Regions from separate parts of the Streptomyces sp. NPDC104367 genome, predicted to be linked through region 1. Evidence: riboswitches for the same ligand, from Rfam matches in the RefSeq annotation. Region 1 holds a riboswitch; each other region holds the start of a gene.
The links. A riboswitch is a leader RNA that binds a small molecule or an ion and turns the genes downstream of it on or off. The one in region 1 is predicted to bind cyclic di-AMP.

Region 2: it holds a riboswitch for cyclic di-AMP, as region 1 does, so the genes downstream of both, ACZ619_RS20775 (C40 family peptidase) here and ACZ619_RS40950 (transglycosylase SLT domain-containing protein) in region 1, are expected to answer to the same signal.
Region 3: it holds a riboswitch for cyclic di-AMP, as region 1 does, so the genes downstream of both, ACZ619_RS01500 (M23 family metallopeptidase) here and ACZ619_RS40950 (transglycosylase SLT domain-containing protein) in region 1, are expected to answer to the same signal.

What each region holds. Positions count from the first base shown of each region.
Region 1 covers NZ_JBVJND010000044.1:58,401-63,956, forward strand. The annotation lists gene ACZ619_RS40940 (hypothetical protein) at 1-376, opposite strand, end outside; gene ACZ619_RS40945 (HAD family hydrolase) at 522-1,328, shown strand; gene ACZ619_RS40950 (transglycosylase SLT domain-containing protein) at 1,351-1,848, opposite strand; cyclic di-AMP (ydaO/yuaA leader) riboswitch at 1,852-2,052, opposite strand; gene ACZ619_RS40955 (polyprenyl synthetase family protein) at 2,940-3,950, shown strand; gene ACZ619_RS40960 (LolA family protein) at 4,248-5,531, shown strand.
Region 2 covers NZ_JBVJND010000013.1:68,450-74,005, forward strand. The annotation lists gene ACZ619_RS20765 (ATP-dependent Clp protease proteolytic subunit) at 103-738, shown strand; gene ACZ619_RS20770 (hypothetical protein) at 746-1,054, shown strand; cyclic di-AMP (ydaO/yuaA leader) riboswitch at 1,418-1,597, shown strand; gene ACZ619_RS20775 (C40 family peptidase) at 1,601-2,074, shown strand; gene ACZ619_RS20780 (ATP-binding protein) at 2,111-2,569, opposite strand; gene ACZ619_RS20785 (helix-turn-helix domain-containing protein) at 2,782-3,642, shown strand; gene ACZ619_RS20790 (DUF397 domain-containing protein) at 3,652-3,879, shown strand; gene ACZ619_RS20795 (8-amino-7-oxononanoate synthase) at 3,939-5,066, opposite strand; gene bioB (biotin synthase BioB) at 5,214-5,556, shown strand, end outside.
Region 3 covers NZ_JBVJND010000001.1:328,848-334,403, reverse strand. The annotation lists gene ACZ619_RS01505 (alpha-galactosidase) at 1-1,766, shown strand, start outside; cyclic di-AMP (ydaO/yuaA leader) riboswitch at 2,072-2,231, shown strand; gene ACZ619_RS01500 (M23 family metallopeptidase) at 2,236-3,162, shown strand; gene ACZ619_RS01495 (DUF6250 domain-containing protein) at 3,362-4,078, shown strand; gene ACZ619_RS01490 (SGNH/GDSL hydrolase family protein) at 4,224-5,009, shown strand; gene ACZ619_RS01485 (TetR/AcrR family transcriptional regulator) at 5,057-5,556, opposite strand, start outside.

The DNA of each region.
Region 1 (5,556 bases):
CCCGCTCGGCGTCCAGTTCGGGATCGTCACCGTCCCCGTCGAACCAGAGTCCGAGTCGCCGGACCTCCTCGGTGTACAGCGCGCCGCCGACCGGGTCCTCGGGGCAGTTGCCGAGCGTCTCGAAGCCGTCCAGGAGCCAGCAGGCGTAGTTCCAGCGGGCCTCGCCGGGGTCCGCCGGATGTCTTTCGGCCTCGTACTGGCTCTCCGTGTTGTAGCCGATCGCCACGAAGGGTCTGCGGTCGTCGTGGTCGACCCGCCAGATACGGAACGACAGCGCGTAGATCTCCGGGCGCAACTCCGCCGGGAACCGCTCCAGCACCCCGGTCGCCGCCTCCACCAGATGCGCCCGGAACGCTCCCGCCCCCTCCGCCACCACGTCCGCCCCCGCCAGATCGGTGCCATCGACTCACCGCAAACGTAACGCGCCCCACTGACAACGCCCCATCACGGAGCGGACGGGCGTCACTTGAGGCCGAAACGCACAGTGAGTCTCAGGGGCGCGCTGTCCGTATTCTCTGATCATGGCCGCACCTTCCCCGTACGCACTCATCGCCACCGACCTGGACGGCACACTGCTGCGCGCCGACGACACGCTCTCGGACCGGTCGCTCGCCGCGCTCGCGCGGGCCGCCGCAGCCGGCGCCCGCCACCTCGTCGTGACCGGCCGCCCCGCACCCAGAGTGCGCCCGCTCCTCGACGACCTCGGCTGCACGGGGCTCGCTGTCTGCGGCCAGGGCGCGCAGCTGTACGACGCCGGCACGAACCGTCTGCTGTGGTCGGTCACCCTGGACCGGGAACTGGCGGAGACCGCGCTCGGCAAGATCGAGGCCGAGGTCGGGCAGGTGTACGCGGCCGTCGACCAGGACGGCGTGGACGGGCTCACGCTCATCGAGCCGGGCTACCTGATGCCCCACCCGACGCTGCCCGCGCTCCGCGTGGACCGGCGCGACGACCTGTGGTGCGCGCCCATCAGCAAGGTGCTGCTGCGCCACCACACCCTGTCGGACGACGAGCTGGCGGCGACCGCGCGGTCGGTGGTGGGGTCGCTGGCGACGGTCACCATGTCGGGGCCGGGGACCGTGGAACTCCAGCCGTGCGGGGTGACCAAGGCGACCGGGCTGGCGCTGGCCGCCGACCATCTGGGGCTGAGCCCGGAACAGGCCATCGCCTTCGGTGACATGCCCAACGACATCCCGATGTTCGACTGGGCGTCCTACGGGGTGGCGATGGCCAACGCCCACACCGAACTCAAGGCGGTCGCGGACGAGGTCACCAAGTCGAACGAGGACGACGGCATCGCCGTCGTCCTCGAGAGACTCTTCACCTGACGGTGTCGGCCGACGGCGTCGGTCAGTACGCGCCGAAGACGTTGTCGATCGAGCCGTACCGCGCGGCGGCGTAGTTGCAGGCGGCGGTGATGTTCGCGACCGGGTCGTAGATGTTGAACGACGTACCGGACACGTGGTACGCGTTGAACGTCGGGTCGATCACCTGGAGCAGGCCCTTGGACGGAATGCCGGCGGCCGCGTTGGAGTCCCAGAGGTTGATGGCGAGCGGGTTGCCCGAGGACTCGCGCATCACGTTGCGGTAGATGCCGTTGTAGCTGCCCGGGATGCCCTTCTGGCCCATGACCGCGAGCGACTCGCGGATCCAGCCGTCGAGGTTGTTCGGGTACCCGGCGGTCGTCGTCGTGGCCGTCGTGGTGGTGGCCGTGGTGGCCGTGGTGGCCGTGGTGGCGGAGGCGGTGGTCGCCCCGAAGATCGGCAGGGCGAGTACGGCGGCACCGGCGCCGACGACGGCGAGCGTGCGGGCGATGCGGGTGCGGCGGGGCTGGGCGGCAGCAGGCATGGCGAAGTTCCTCTCCGTCGCCTGCGAGGTGAGCTGTCGGGTTCGGGCTCGGGGAGTGTGCCCGGCCGCGCCGCCCGAAGGCGATGCGACTTCACCCCTAGCCGTTCCGGAAACGACGTCCGTCAGTGACGTCGGTCGCCCGGTCCGGCGACTTACCTGGGTCCCCCGCTCCTGCCATGCGAATGAACTCGTCGATGGGTCAAGACGGGCGGCGGCAGGATTCGGCGTCCGCCCGGCGAGCGGGAACGTATGCGAGAGCACATGTCCGGAACAAGTAGTGGATTCACACAAAGCACCTATTGACCTTGATCTGAGGCGTATGAGGTGCTTGATCCTTTGCGGCTGCCAACCCTCAACTCACCCACAGGGAAAGGAAAGGAAGCGGTGTCGCGCACCCCTTGTCGCGCCTGGGTTCGCGTGACCCACTTCACGAAACCTCAAATTATGGCGAATCGGACATGGGGGATTTGGCGGTTTCGCTTTCCCCAGGCCGGGCGAATGGTCGCCCTGTCGTCATTCGGGTGTCGAGCGGGAGGAATTTCGGCTAGAAAGGTGCGAATCAGTCATTCCGGTCACGCGTGGTCTTTGTGGAGGCGCCCTCTCCGGTCGCGTACGCCTCGCGTGATTCTGGTCACGTGGGGGCGGAACGGCTCCCCGTGTCCACCGCGAGGGCGGAACCTCCACCGTGGTGCGCGTCGTTGTCATGGGTGGCGGTGGTGTTCCGGCTGTCGTGGGGAAAGGGGGAAGGGAAGGGGTGCGTCCGGGCAGGTGACGTCGGCGGGGGAGGCGTGGGCGTTTCCGGGTGACGGGTGGCCGGGCGGTCCGCCCTCGGGTCCGGCGCCGGAGCCGGTTCGGGACACGGCTCGTGTCCCGGTTCGGGACAACTGTCGGCACATCCTGTTAAGTCAGGGGATGTCAGGTCGTATCGGCTGATCAAAAACATACCGGTCGTGATCCGATAGCGCCCATGGTGTAACCGTGGGCGCCCTCGGTGATCGAATCCTGACCGGATACGCTGACTTGAGTGATGGCAGCGACCTATCGACAAACCGTGTAAGCGCCAGTAGACACCAGCAGACAGGAGACCCCTCGTGACCGTCGTCGGGCCGTTCGGGCTGAGCGTGCGGGACCAGGCTCTGGAAGCCGATGTCCAGGCCGGATTGACGGCTGTCGAGGAAGGCTTGCTAGAGGCCACCAAGAGCGAGGTCCCGTTCATCACGGAGGCCGCCCAGCACCTCGTGCGGGCCGGCGGCAAGCGGTTCCGGCCGCTGCTCGTGATGCTCGCCGCGCAGTTCGGCGACCCCTACGCGCCCGGCGTCGTGCCGTCCGCCGTGGTCGTCGAGCTGACCCACCTCGCCACGCTCTACCACGACGACGTCATGGACGAGGCCTCCGTGCGACGCGGTGTCGACAGCGCCAACACGCGCTGGGGCAACTCCGTCGCCGTCCTCACCGGCGACTTCCTGTTCGCCCGCGCCTCGCAGATCCTCGCCGACCTCGGGCCCGAGGCGGTGCGGGTCCAGGCCCTCGCGTTCGAACGGCTGGTGACCGGCCAGATCCTGGAGACGGCCGGCCCCACGGACGGGCGCGACCACGTCGAGCACTACCTCGACGTGCTCAGCGGCAAGACCGGCTCGCTGGTGGCGGTCTCCTGCCGCTTCGGCGCGATGATGTCCGGCGCCGACGAGACGGTCGTGGACGTCCTCACCCAGTACGGTGAACGGCTCGGCGTCGCCTTCCAGCTCGCCGACGACGTCCTGGACATCACCTCCGACTCCCACGAGTCCGGGAAGACCCCGGGGACGGACCTCCGTGAGGGCGTCCCGACCCTTCCGGTGCTGCGGCTGCGGGAGCGGGCGGCCCGGCTGGGGCTCGCCGAGGACATCGCCCTGTGCGAGCTGCTGGACTCCGACCTCACCGACGACGCACGGCACGCGCAGGCCCTGGCGGCCCTGCGGACGCACCCGGCGCTCGACCACGCGCGCCGGGACGCCGTCCGGTACGCGGAGGAGGCGCGGGCCGCGCTGGCCCCGCTGCCGGAGAGCGACTCCAAGGCCGCGCTGATCGAGCTGTGCGACGCGGTGGTCCACCGGGCCGGCTGACCCTGCCCGCCTGCCCGCCTGCCCGCCTGCCCGCCTGCCCGGAGTTCGGGAATCTGCCGCGGCTCTCCCATGTGCCTGAGCCGCACGACCCCTACGGGTCGGTGGGGACACCGCGACCCCGGTGTCATACCCCAGTCGTACGCGGAGTTGGCTCCCGGGTCTGACGCTTCCGTGCCCCCGATTTGGTGAGATGGAAACCACGGAAATCACCACCACTCACTGATTTGGGTGAGAATGGCGGCTCAGGGTGGGACACGTGCGAGGACGGCCGCCGCCGACGACGGAGGTAAGGCACACATGGCACCGTACGAATCCGACGACAGCACGGCGGAAGCGCTGACCGACGACGAGTCGCGCGCCGAGCGGCGGCGCAAGGCCGCGCGATACGTGGTCCCGGTCGCGGTGATGGGGGTGGCCGCGGCCACGATCGGTCTGGTCCCCGCGCTCGCCGACTCCGGTGACCCGGACCTGCCGAAGATCACCGCGCAGGAACTCATCGACAAGATCGCCAAGTCGGACGTGCAGCAGCTGTCCGGCACCGTGAAGATCAGCACCGACCTCGGGCTGCCCGACCTCGGCGGTCTGGAGAGCAGCCTGCTGTCGGGCGCCACGCAGGGCAGCGGCGACGGCTCGTCCGCCGACCCCACCACCAAGCTCACCGAGCTGGCCTCCGGCACGCACACCCTGCGCGTGGCCGCCGACGGCCCCGAGAAGCAGAAGGTGTCGCTGCTGGAGAGCGGCGCCGAGTACAGCCTCATCCACAACGGCACGGACGTGTGGGGCTACGACAGCGAGTCCAACGAGGTCTACCACTCCACCGTCGCCGACTCCGGCAAGGCCGAGGAGCACGAGACCCCGGCCACGCCGAAGGACTTCGCCGACGAGGTCCTCAAGTCGGTCGACGACACCACCTCGGTGACCGTCGACGGCACCGCGCAGGTCGCCGGCCGTGACGCCTACCGCCTGGTCATCAAGCCCAAGCAGTCCGGTACGACGGTCGGCGCGATCAGCATCGCCGTCGACGCCAAGACCGGCACCCCGCTGAAGTTCACGCTCACCCCGTCCAGCGGCGGCGCGGCCGTCATCGACGCCGGGTACACCAAGGTCAGCTTCGCGAAGCCGGCCGCCTCGACCTTCGACTTCACCCCGCCCAAGGGCGCCAAGGTCACCGAGGACGACGGGAGCGGCAAGTCCGGCAAGTCCGGCGGAACCGGTGGGACCGGCGGGACCGACCGGTCGGACAAGGGCGGCAAGGCCTCCCGGACGCCCGGTGACGGCTCCGCGAAGGGTCTGGAGAAGGACGGCTTCGAGGTCCTCGGCAAGGGCTGGAACTCCATAGCCGTCCTCGACACCGGCAGCGGGAGCGGCCTCTCCGGCGGCTCGACCGGTTCCACCGGCTCTGCCTCCGGCGGCGACCTGAGCGGCCTCCTCGGCTCGCTCGGCGACCCGGTCTCCGGCAAGTTCGGCAAGGGCACGGTCTTCTCCACCCGGCTGATCAACGCCCTGATGACGGACGACGGCAAGGTGTACGTCGGCGCCGTGGACAAGGCCGCGCTGGTGAAGGCGGCCAACGCGGGCTGACCCGGGGCGGCACGGCTGCCCTGAG
Region 2 (5,556 bases), on a different contig from region 1:
TGTTCGGCGACAGCGGAATCACTCGGCCAGCTCCTGTACGTCCTGTACATTTTTTACGGAGAGACCGGCCCGACACGCGTCAGTCGCCAGGAGGGGTACGTCATGACCCGACCGTCCGCCCGCTATGTGCTGCCCGAGTTCACCGAACGCACCGGTGCCGCGCAACGCACGCTGGATCCGTACTCGAAGCTGCTGGAGAACCGGATCGTGTTCCTCGGCACGCCCGTGGACGAGGTCTCCGCGAACGATGTGACGGCCCAGCTGATGTACCTGGAGCACACCGCCCCGGAGCAGGACATCTCGCTCTACGTCAATTCGCCGGGCGGGTCGTTCAGCGCGATGACGGCGATCTACGACACGGTCCGGTACGTCACCTGTGACGTGGCCACGGTCTGCCTGGGCCAGGCCGGGGCGTCGGCGGCGGTCCTGCTCGCGGCCGGCACCCCGGGCAAGCGGTCCGCGCTGCCGGGGGCGCGCATTCTCCTCCAGCAGCCGTCCCTGCCGGAACCGGTGCGGGGCCGGCCGAGTGATCTGGCCATCCGGGCGGCGGAGTTGGAACGGGTCCGTACCCTGATGGAGGAGATGCTCGTCCGGCACACCGGGCGCACCCCGGAGCAGGTGCGCGAGGACATGGAGCGGGACCTGGTCCTGGACGCCCGGCAGGCGCTGGCGTACGGGCTGGTGGACCTGGTCATGCCCGAGCGCAGGGGCTCGCTCGGCCTGCCGGACGCGGGGTGAGCCGCCGATGCTGCCACCGGAACTTCCGCCGCTGCCCGCGCTCACCCGCGCCGAGGGCGAGTTGATCGACCGTTATCTGGACGTGGTCGATCTGCTGGGCCGTATCAACCCGGCGCAGAACGAGGACACGTATCGTGGCCTGCGCGCCGCGCAGGCGCTGGTGCGCGCCGCTTCCGAGCTGCGTGACGCGCTGGCCCTGATGCACGGCAGGGGCGAGACGGAGCTGCACGGGGACACGCTGGCACGGGCGTTGCGGGTGCTCGACGGTGAGCGCCGGACCGCTCGCGTCGCGCTCCCGCCCGACTGCGTACGCTGACGCGCGCAGGCCGCGGGCCCGGCCGTCGAGGCCGCGTCCGGGCCGGAGTCGAAACGACCCAACGGGGTTACCCCCGTTCAGCGGAGCGCGGCGTGGTTTTACCTGACCGGCGGACCCGCTCGACGTGCGGGTCCGAGGGAGCCCCTGGAGTGCTTTCGCGCAGGTCCGGGGCTACGCAGGGCAGTTGGCGTTGAGTCGAACAGAGCATTGTCCACCCGAACGGGTGGGTGGTGAGTAACCCCACAAATCCCCGATTCCATTGGGATTTTCGGACACACGTGAGTGAAGATCCCTGTCTGACGACAAGCCCCCGCCACAGCGGCGGGGCGGTCCGGGCGGACGCCGAGTCCTGCCGCCGCCCGGATTGACCCGTCGACAGAAGTGCATCGGCAGGAGTGGAGGACCCGAGCAAGACGGGTCGCCGGAACGGTCGCGCCATGACCGGGCCGAGCAGCCCTTGGGGTGAAGCCGCGTCAGCGGCCGGGCAACTTCGCCAGCCCGAATCCGACAGGTCATCCTTCACAGGCGGCTGACGAAGGGTTGCGCATGACTGCGCTCAATCGTGTCCCGTCGCTCATGGCCAGGGCCGGTACGGCCTCGGCGCTGACGATCGCCGCCGTCGGCGGCTCGATCGTGATCCCGGGTGTCGCCTCCGAGGCCTCGGCCGCCACGATGGCGACGAAGGCGCTTCAGGTCGCCGCCTCGAAGAAGGGGTCACCCTACAGGTGGGGCGCCAGCGGACCGAACCGGTTCGACTGCTCCGGGCTGACGCTGTACTCGTTCAAGAAGGCGGGCAAGAGCCTGCCGCGTACGGCGGCCCAGCAGTACAACAAGACCCGTCACATCTCGGCCGGCCACCGCAAGGCCGGGGACCTGGTCTTCTTCCACTCGGGTTCCAGCGTGTACCACGTCGGCATCTACGCCGGGAAGGGAAAGATCTGGCACGCCCCGAAGACCGGGGACGTGGTGAAGCTGCAGAAGATCTGGACCAGGAGCGTCTGGTACGGCCGGGTGAGCTGACCCGGCGACCGGGTGCCGGCCGGCGGGGACTCGGGGCTACGGTTCCTGCTGGCCGGCCGCGGTCACGGTGCCGGCCGGCACCGTCCAGGGCAGTTCGATGGAGACGGTCTTGCCGCCCTCCCGGGTCGGGCGGACCCGGAGTCTGCCGCCGCACTCGGCGGTGAGCCAGCGGATGATGACCATGCCGCGCCCGTTGTCCTGCTGGACCGCGGCGGGAAGTCTCCTGGGGAAGCGGGGGTGACTGTCCGTGACGCCGATGTGGAGGTGTTCGTCGCGGTCGAGGGCGATGTCCACCGTGAAGGTGGGTGACTGTCCGAAGGTGTGCTGTACGGCGTTGGTGGCGAGTTCCGAGACGATGAGGCGGATGGTGTCCGCGGTCTCCGTCTGCGGTGGCAGTCCCCACTCCGCGAGGGTGTCCAGCACATAGGAGCGGGCCGTGGAGACCGAGGCGGGATCGCTCGGCAGAGTGACGGATGCTTCCAGATGGTCTGCCATGGCGACGTCGTCCCTTTCCTCGGGACCGTAGTCCGACACGGTGCGGATGGTTCGAGTACGGTCCCGGACTGGTGCTTCTTCGCCAGACTGCCATTACCGGGCCGGTCACGGGGAGCGATCCACCAAGATGTGCATATATCTGTCGCTCGAAGCGGTGAACTCTGCGACCCCAGACCGTATTTGGGCGGCCCGGAAGGAGTAAGGAGTAGCCCATGCAGAACGGTCCCGCGGTACGCCGCCGAAAACTGGGCGCCGAACTGCGCATGCTGCGCACCGGTGCGGGTCTCACGAGCGGTGAGGCCGCCCGTCTGGTGGGCTGGCACCAGTCGAAGGTGAGCCGGATAGAGACCGGCGCCAGCGGTGTGAAACCGGCCGATGTGCGGTTACTCCTGGACGCCTACGGCGTGACCGAGGGGCAGTTGCGCGAGTTGCTGCTGGTGCTGGCGGGGTCGGAGGACACGGCCGGACGGCACCACTGGTGGCACGCCTACCGCGGGGTGCTGCCGCCCGCCTACCGGGACTTCATCAGCCTGGAGTCGCAGGCGAGCGCGATGCGCACGCTGGAGACCTCGGTGGTACCGGGGCTGTTGCAGACGTCCGAGTACGCGCGGGCCGTCACCCGGGTGGCCGCCGAGGGACTCGACGACGAGGCGCTGGACACCCTGGTGGAAGTGCGCCTGGCCAGGCAGGACGTGCTGCGCAACGATCCGCCGCTGCGGCTGAGCGCGGTCCTGGACGAGGCGGTGCTGCGCCGTGAGGTCGGCGGCCCGGGGGTGATGGCCCGCCAGCTGCACCGGCTGATGGAGGCGGCGAGGCTGCCCCAGGTGCGGATCCAGGTGCTGCCGTTCCAGGCCGGTGCGCATATCGGCATCACCGGCCCTTTCGTAATCTTCTCATTTCCGAGCACTTCTGATCTGGATGTGGTTGTTCTCGACCAGTTGACGAGTAGCCTCTACCTGGAGCGGAAAGAAGACCTCCAGGCCTATGCGGAGGCCTTCGACACCCTTCAGATCCACGCGCTTTCGCCCGAGGACTCGTTGGATTTCATCGCCGGGATAAGTGACGGCACGTAAGGAGGCACCATGACTGCACTGCCTCGGCACGTTCCTTCCAGTACCGATCTGCTCGGCGTGCGGTGGCTGCGCAGCAGTCACAGCACCGGAGCGAACAACTGCGTGGAGACCGCACGGCCGCACTCCGGTGCGCCCGCCGGACTGCTCGCCGTGCGTGACTCCAAGGACCCGGCCGGACCCGCGCTGCTCTTCTCCCCCGAGAGCTGGACGGGTTTCCTGGCCGTGTTCACCGACTGATCAGCGCGGAACCGCACCCGTATCCACCCGCGAGCGGCACCCGGCCGTGTCACGCCGACTCATGGTCGTGTCTCGCCGATCACCCGTACAGCGCGTTCGATCTCGGCCCCGGAGAGGTCGGCCCGGGCGGTCAGCCTGAGCCGTGAGACTCCGTCCGGCACGGAAGGCGGACGGAAACAGCCCACGGCCAGACCTGCCGTCCGGCAGTCGGCCGCCCATCGCACGGCCCGCTCCGGGGACGGTGCCCGCACGGAGACCACCGCGGCGTCCGGCCGTACCGCTTCCAGACCCGCGGCGGTCAGCCGTGCGTGCAGCTCGGCGGCCACCTCGCGGGCCCGGGCCGCGCGCCCGGGCTCGCGCCGCAGCAGCCGCAGGGCCGCCAGCGCCGCCCCCGCCGCCGCGGGGGCCAGACCGGTGTCGAAGATGAAGGTGCGGGCCGCGTTGACCAGATGGTCGACCACCCGGGCCGGACCCAGCACGGCCCCGCCCTGACTGCCCAGCGACTTGGACAGGGTCACGGTCGCCACCACGTCGTCGGCACCGGCCAGCCCGGCCGCGAACGGCGCCCCCCGCCCGCCGTCCCCGAGGACGCCGAGCCCGTGCGCGTCGTCGACGAGGAGCCCGGCGCCGTGCTCCCGGCACGCCCCGGCCAGGGCGGCGAGCGGGGTCGCGTCGCCGTCGACGGAGAACACCGTGTCGGAGACGACCACCGCGGGCCCCTCGTGGGTGCCGAGCGCCTTGCGCACCGCGTCCGGGTCGGCGTGCCCGACGACCTGGGTGGTGCCCCGGGCCAGCCGGCAGCCGTCGATCAGGGAGGCGTGGTTGAGGGCGTCGGAGACGATCAGCGAGCCGTGCGGGCCGAGCGTGGTGACGGCGGCGAGGTTGGCCGCGTAGCCGGAGGAGAAGACCAGGGCCGCCTCGAACCCGCAGAATTCGGCCAGCTCGCGCTCCAGCTCGGTGTGGAGCTCGGTCGTGCCGGTCACCAGCCGGGAGCCGGTGGCTCCGCCGCCCCAGGTCCGGGCCGCCCCGGCGGCGCCCTCGGCGACCTCGGGATGGCCGGCCAGGCCCAGGTAGTCGTTGCTCGCGAGGTCCAGCAGCGGCGAATCGGCGGGACGGGGGCGCAGGGTCCGTTCGAGTCCGGCGCGGCGGCGCAGCTCCGCCTGTTCGTCGATCCAGCCGAACGCCATGACCCCTCCGGTGATTTTGTAGGCAATGAACAGACCCTAGCGGGACCGTCGGGCACCCACTGTGTGGTGATACCCACATGTCGATCTGCCAGGGTTGTGCGAACTCTCCTTGGCCCGGGGCAGCCTCGTAGTACAGGATCGGCTCTCATGGACCTGCTGAACACGCTGGTGGACAAGGGGCTTCGGCGCGAGCTGCCGACCCGCGAGGAAGCGCTCGCCGTGCTGGCGACCTCGGACGACGACGTGCTCGACGTGGTGGCCGCGGCCGGCAAGGTGCGCCGGCAGTGGTTCGGCCGGCGCGTGAAACTCAACTACCTGGTCAACCTCAAGTCGGGCCTGTGCCCGGAGGACTGCTCCTACTGCTCGCAGCGGCTGGGCTCCTCGACCGGCATCCTCAAGTACAGCTGGCTGAAACCCGACGAGGCCTCCAGGGCGGCCGCCGCGGGGCTCGCCGGGGGCGCCAAGCGGGTCTGCCTGGTGGCCTCCGGGC
Region 3 (5,556 bases), on a different contig from region 1:
AGGAGCTGCGGCTGCGCTTCAGGGACGACGGGATCGCGATCACCCTGCACTACCGGATGCGCGGCGACGTCGTCGAGCGCTGGGTGACCGTCGGCAACCAGGGGCACGCGCCCGTGGAACTGCTGCGCGCCGACCCGGCCGCCTGGACGCTGCCCGACCGCGAGGGCTGGCGGCTGTCCCAGCTGCACGGCCGCTGGGCCGCCGAGTCCCGGCTCACCAGCGCCCCGCTCACCTACGGCGAGAAGGTCATCGGCAGCCGCCGCGGCCACACCGGCCACCAGCACCTGCCCTGGGTCGCCCTCGACACCGACGCCACCGAGGAGCGCGGCGAGGTCTGGGGCTGCGCCCTCGGCTGGTCCGGCTCCTGGCGCATCGCCGTCGCCCAACTCCCGGACGCGCGCGTGCAGATAACCGGCGGCGCCGGCTACGACGACTCCGGCCTGCTGACGCTGGCCGAGGGCGAGTCGTACACCAGCCCGGTCTTCGCCGGGTTGTGGAGCGACGGCGGCTTCGGCGGCGCCAGCCGCACCTGGCACGCCTACCAGCGCGCGTACGTCGTCCCGGACGCCGACCGGGACCGGCCGGTGCTGTTCAACTCCTGGGAGGCCACCACCTTCGACATCTCCGAGGAGCAGCAGAGCGTTCTCGCCCGGCGGGCCGCCGCCATCGGCGTCGAGCTGTTCGTGGTCGACGACGGCTGGTTCGGCGCCCGCACCAGCGACCGCGCGGGCCTCGGAGACTGGACCCCCAACCCCGACCGCTTCCCGAACGGCCTCAAGCCCCTCGCCGACCATGTGCACGACCTCGGCATGCGGTTCGGCGTCTGGGTCGAGCCGGAGATGGTCAACCCGGACAGCGAGCTGTACCGCGCGCACCCCGACTGGGTCCAGTACCAGCAGGGCCGCAGGCGGACGGAGCTGCGCAACCAGCTCGTCCTCAACCTCGCCCGCGAGGACGTCCGGGAGTACCTCTGGGAGCAGCTCGACGGCCTCCTGTCCGGCGCCCCGATCGACTACCTCAAGTGGGACTTCAACCGCTGCTTCACCGACGCGGGCTGGCCCGGCGAGCCCTACCCGCAGCGCCTGTGGGTCGACCACGTCCGCGGGCTGTACGCCCTGCTCGACCGGCTCCGCGCGGCCCACCCGGGCGTGGCCGTCGAGTCCTGTTCGGGCGGCGGCGGCCGTATCGACCTCGGGATCATGAGCCGCACCGACGAGGTGTGGACCTCCGACAACACCGACCCGCTGGACCGGCTCGCCATCCAGCACGGCTTCAGCCAGATCCACCCCGCCCGGGTGATGTCCGCCTGGGTCACCGACAGCCCGAACCACCAGCTCAACGGCCGGGTCAGCAGCCTGCGTTTCCGTTTCGTCAGCTCCATGGCCGGGGCGCTCGGCGTCGGCGGCGACCTCTCGCGGTGGACCGAGGAGGAGCTCGCCGAGGCCGGCCGCTGGGTGGAGCTCTACAAGGAGATCCGGCCGCTGGTGCAGCGCGGCGACCAGTACCGGCTGCGGCCGCCGACCGGTGGGCTCAGCGCGGTGCAGTACACACTCGGCGACGAGAGCGTCGTCCTCGCCTGGCTCCAGGCGCAGAGCTACGGCGAGCCGGCCCCGGCGCTGCGGCTGCGGGGGCTCGACCCGGCGGCGTCGTACGAATGCCGCGAAACGGGCGAAGTGCACCGAGGGGCGGTTCTGTTGCACCACGGACTGCGCACCGGACTGCATGGCGACCTGGATGCGACGGTTCTCCGACTGTGCCGCATCTGAACCTTCTGCCCGAATTGGCTGCTTGGTTACAACTCGCTCTGGAATAGGGGGACGTGGCGTGACGTGCGTGAGGAGCGTCATATTCGTGACCGTCCGTCGCGCGTCACGCTCACGTAATTCGGATGCTTTTCAGGGGGATTGAAAGGCCGGCGTCGATCGAATTCACGGAGGGTGACCGGGAATTCCGGTAACGGATCAAGCGAAACCCGGACGCAGGGAAGCGGCCGCTTGTCCGGGCGCGTCCCGCTCGCTTACGTTCGCCACGCATCCGGACGGAACGCCGAATCCTGCCGCCGTCCGGAGTCCCCACACACTCACCCGTGCCCGGCAGGAGCGGGGGACCCACCAGGTACGACCGCCTGTTCCGGTTCCCGGGACGGCCAGGGGTGCAGCCATGCCTCGCGCGTGGCCGGGCAGCTCCAGCCCGAACCCGACAGCTCACCTCGCAGGCGCCGGAGAGGAATGCGTCATGCCCGCGAAGGGTAAGCACCGCCGCCCCAAGTCCCAGCGTCTCACCCGCTCGATGGCCGTCGCCGGAACCGGTGGTGCCGCGCTGGCCCTGCCGCTCATGGGGGCCACCGGCGCCCACGCGGCCACTTCGCAGTCCGTCTCCGGAACGGCGGCGCGAGCGCTCGCGACCGCCGGGACGACGGCCGTGACCCAGGCGGCCGCCGAGGGGTCCGCCGCCGCGGGCTCCGTGCACCGCACGTACACCGTGGTGCCCGGCGACTACCTGTCGAAGATCGCCCGCGACCACGACGTGCGCGGCGGCTGGCAGCGGATCTACGCCGACAACCGGCAGGCCGTCGGCGACAACCCCTCGCTGATCCACCCCGGCCTCAAGCTCTCGCTCGGCGGCCGCGCCACCACGGCCCCGGACGCCGCGAAGTCGAACGCCACCGAGGAGTCGAGCGGCGCCGCGGACTCCGGCGCCGCGTCCTCCTCGAACACCGCCTCCTCCCCGGCCGCTTCGGCGGCGACCGCCTCCGGCTTCACCCTCCCGGTCGGCGGCGCCACCGTCGGCACCGGCTACCACGTGTCCGGCGGCATGTGGTCCAGCGGCTACCACACCGGCGTCGACTTCGTCGTCCCGACCGGCACCCCGGTCAAGGCCGTCGGCTCCGGCACGGTCGTCACGGCCGGCTGGGGCGGCGCCTACGGCAACCAGGTCGTCATCCGGCTCGCGGACGGCCACTACGCCCAGTACGGCCACCTCTCCGCCCTCTCCGTCTCGGCCGGCCAGACCGTGACGGCGGGACAGCGGGTCGGCCTCTCCGGCGCCACCGGCAACGTGACCGGCCCGCACCTCCACTTCGAGATCCGGACCACCCCCGACTACGGCTCGGACGTGGACCCGGTCGCCTACCTCCGCTCGAAGGGCCTCGCCGTCGGCTGACCCGAGGAGCTCCCCGGCCCCCTGGCCGGGCACACACGCGAAGGCCGGACCCCCGATCCCCGGGTCCGGCCTTCGGCGTGTTGCTTTCCTGTGGCGGGCACCCCCGGGGCATCGACAGCCGGGCCGGTGCGGCGGCACAGTGATCCCCGTCAGGCGCAAGCGCTTTCTCACGCCCCGCCGTACCGGAGGAACCCGCCCCATGACGACCACCCGCCGTGCCCTCGGAGCCCTGGCCGCCGGAGCCGCCCTCGCGGCCCTGGCCCCCGCCGCGGCCGCGAGCGCCGCCCCCCGGCACCGCCGCCCGATCGCCCGGGACGACTTCCGCCACGGCCTCGGCCAGTGGTTCGTGGAACTGGAGCGGGGCGGCACGGTCACCGCGTCCCGCGGAGTCCTGGAGGTCGACGTGCCCGCCGGCGCGACCGTCTGGTTCCGGCGCCGCCTCGAAGGGCCGTACGTCCTGGAGTACACCGCGACCCCGGTGTCGGCGGGCGGCGCCTACGACCGCGTCTCGGACCTCAACAACTTCTGGAACGCCACCGACGTCCGCTCCCCCAACGACCTGTTCGCCACCCCGCGCAGCGGCGCGCTCGCCGACTACGACTACCTCACCACGTACTACGCCGGCTACGGCGCCAACTACAACACCACCACCCGGCTGCGCCGCTACGTCGGCGAACCCGGCGTGCGGCCGCTGATCTACGACTACACCGAGCCCCTGCTCGTCGCGAACGAACCCAACCGGGTCCGGATCGTCTCCGACGGCCCGGTGGTCCGCTGGTGGAACAACGGCCGGCTGGTGTTCGACTACACCGACCCGGAGCCTTACACGGGTGGGCACTTCGCGTTCCGCACCACCTGGAGCCACTTCCGGATCAGCGACTTCCGGGTCTGGGGATTGCCCCTTCAACGCCCCTGATCAGACCCTTATTCCAAGCTTGGCAAAGTATTTAGAAGTGTCTTATCTCACCGTTCGTCAACCCCTTATTACGGTCGCGTAGGTCACAGTCGAAGGTGAATCATGTTCCGATGTGGCAGACGATTCGAAGAGTGACAATGCATCAGTGATCGGGTCGTACGTGGCGGTGGGGGACAGCTTCACCGAGGGCGTCGGCGACCCCGGCCCGGACGGGGCCTTCGTCGGCTGGGCCGACCGGTTCGCGGTACTGCTGTCGGACCGACGGCCCGAGGGCGACTTCGACTACACCAACCTCGCCGTGCGCGGGAAGCTGCTCGACCAGGTCGTGGCGGACCAGGTGCCCCAGGCCCTGGCGCTCGCCCCGGACCTGATCTCCTTCTGCGCGGGCGGCAACGACATCATCCGGCCCGGCACCGACCCCGACGAGGTGGCCGAGCGGTTCGAGCGGACCGTCGCCCGACTCACCGAGGCCGTCGGCACGGTGATGGTGACCACCGGCTTCGACACCCGGGGCGTGCCCGTCCTCAAGCATCTGCGCGGCAAGATCGCCACGTACAACGGACATGTGCGGGCCATCGCCGACCGGTACGACTGCCCGGTCCTGGACCTGTGGTCGCTGAAGACGGTGCAGGACCGGCGGGCCTGGGACGGCGACCGGCTGCACCTGTCCCCCGAGGGGCACACGCGCGTGGCGCTGCGCGCCGGTCAGGTGCTCGGCGTCGACGTACCGGCCGACCCGGACCAGCCCTGGCCGCCGCTGCCGCCGCGCGGCACCCTGGAGGTCCGCCGCGACGACGTGCACTGGGCCCGCGAGTACCTGGTCCCGTGGATCGGCCGGCGGCTGCGCGGCGAGTCGTCCGGCGACCATGTGACGGCCAAGGGGGCGCTCTCCCCGGACGACATCAAGATGCGGATCGCCTCCGTGGCCTGAGGCGCGCGGGGCACGGTGCGAGGGGTGGCCTCACCGCGGGCCGCCCCTCAACGCTCCTCGGGCAGGCCCAGTTCGCGGGCCAGCGCCTCGTCGACCCACTCCTGCGCCCGCGAGCGCGCCACGGACCCCGGGTACGAGGTGAGCTGGACGGCCAGCCCGTCCAGCAGGGCGGTCAGCCGCAGGGCCGCGGCCGCCGGGTCGGGGCACCGGAACTCGCCCGCCGCCACCCCTTCGGCGACGACCTCGGCGAGCGCCGCCTTCCACTGCTGGTCCAGCTCCCTGGTGACGTCCCGCAGCGCGGGTTCGCGCAGCGACACCGCCCAGCCCTCGATCCACAGGCGCCAGCCCTTGGCCTGCCCGGTCGGCGCGTACCAGCGCACCGCCGCCCGCAGCCTGCGCAACGCGGTCGTCCGGCGGCCCAGCAGCTTGCGCAGATGCGCCAGGTCGTCCTCGGCGGCATACGCGAAGGCGGCGGAGACCAGCTTCTCCTTCGTCGAGAAGTGGTACAGCACCAGTGCGTTGCTCACCCCGAGGGCCGAGGCCACGT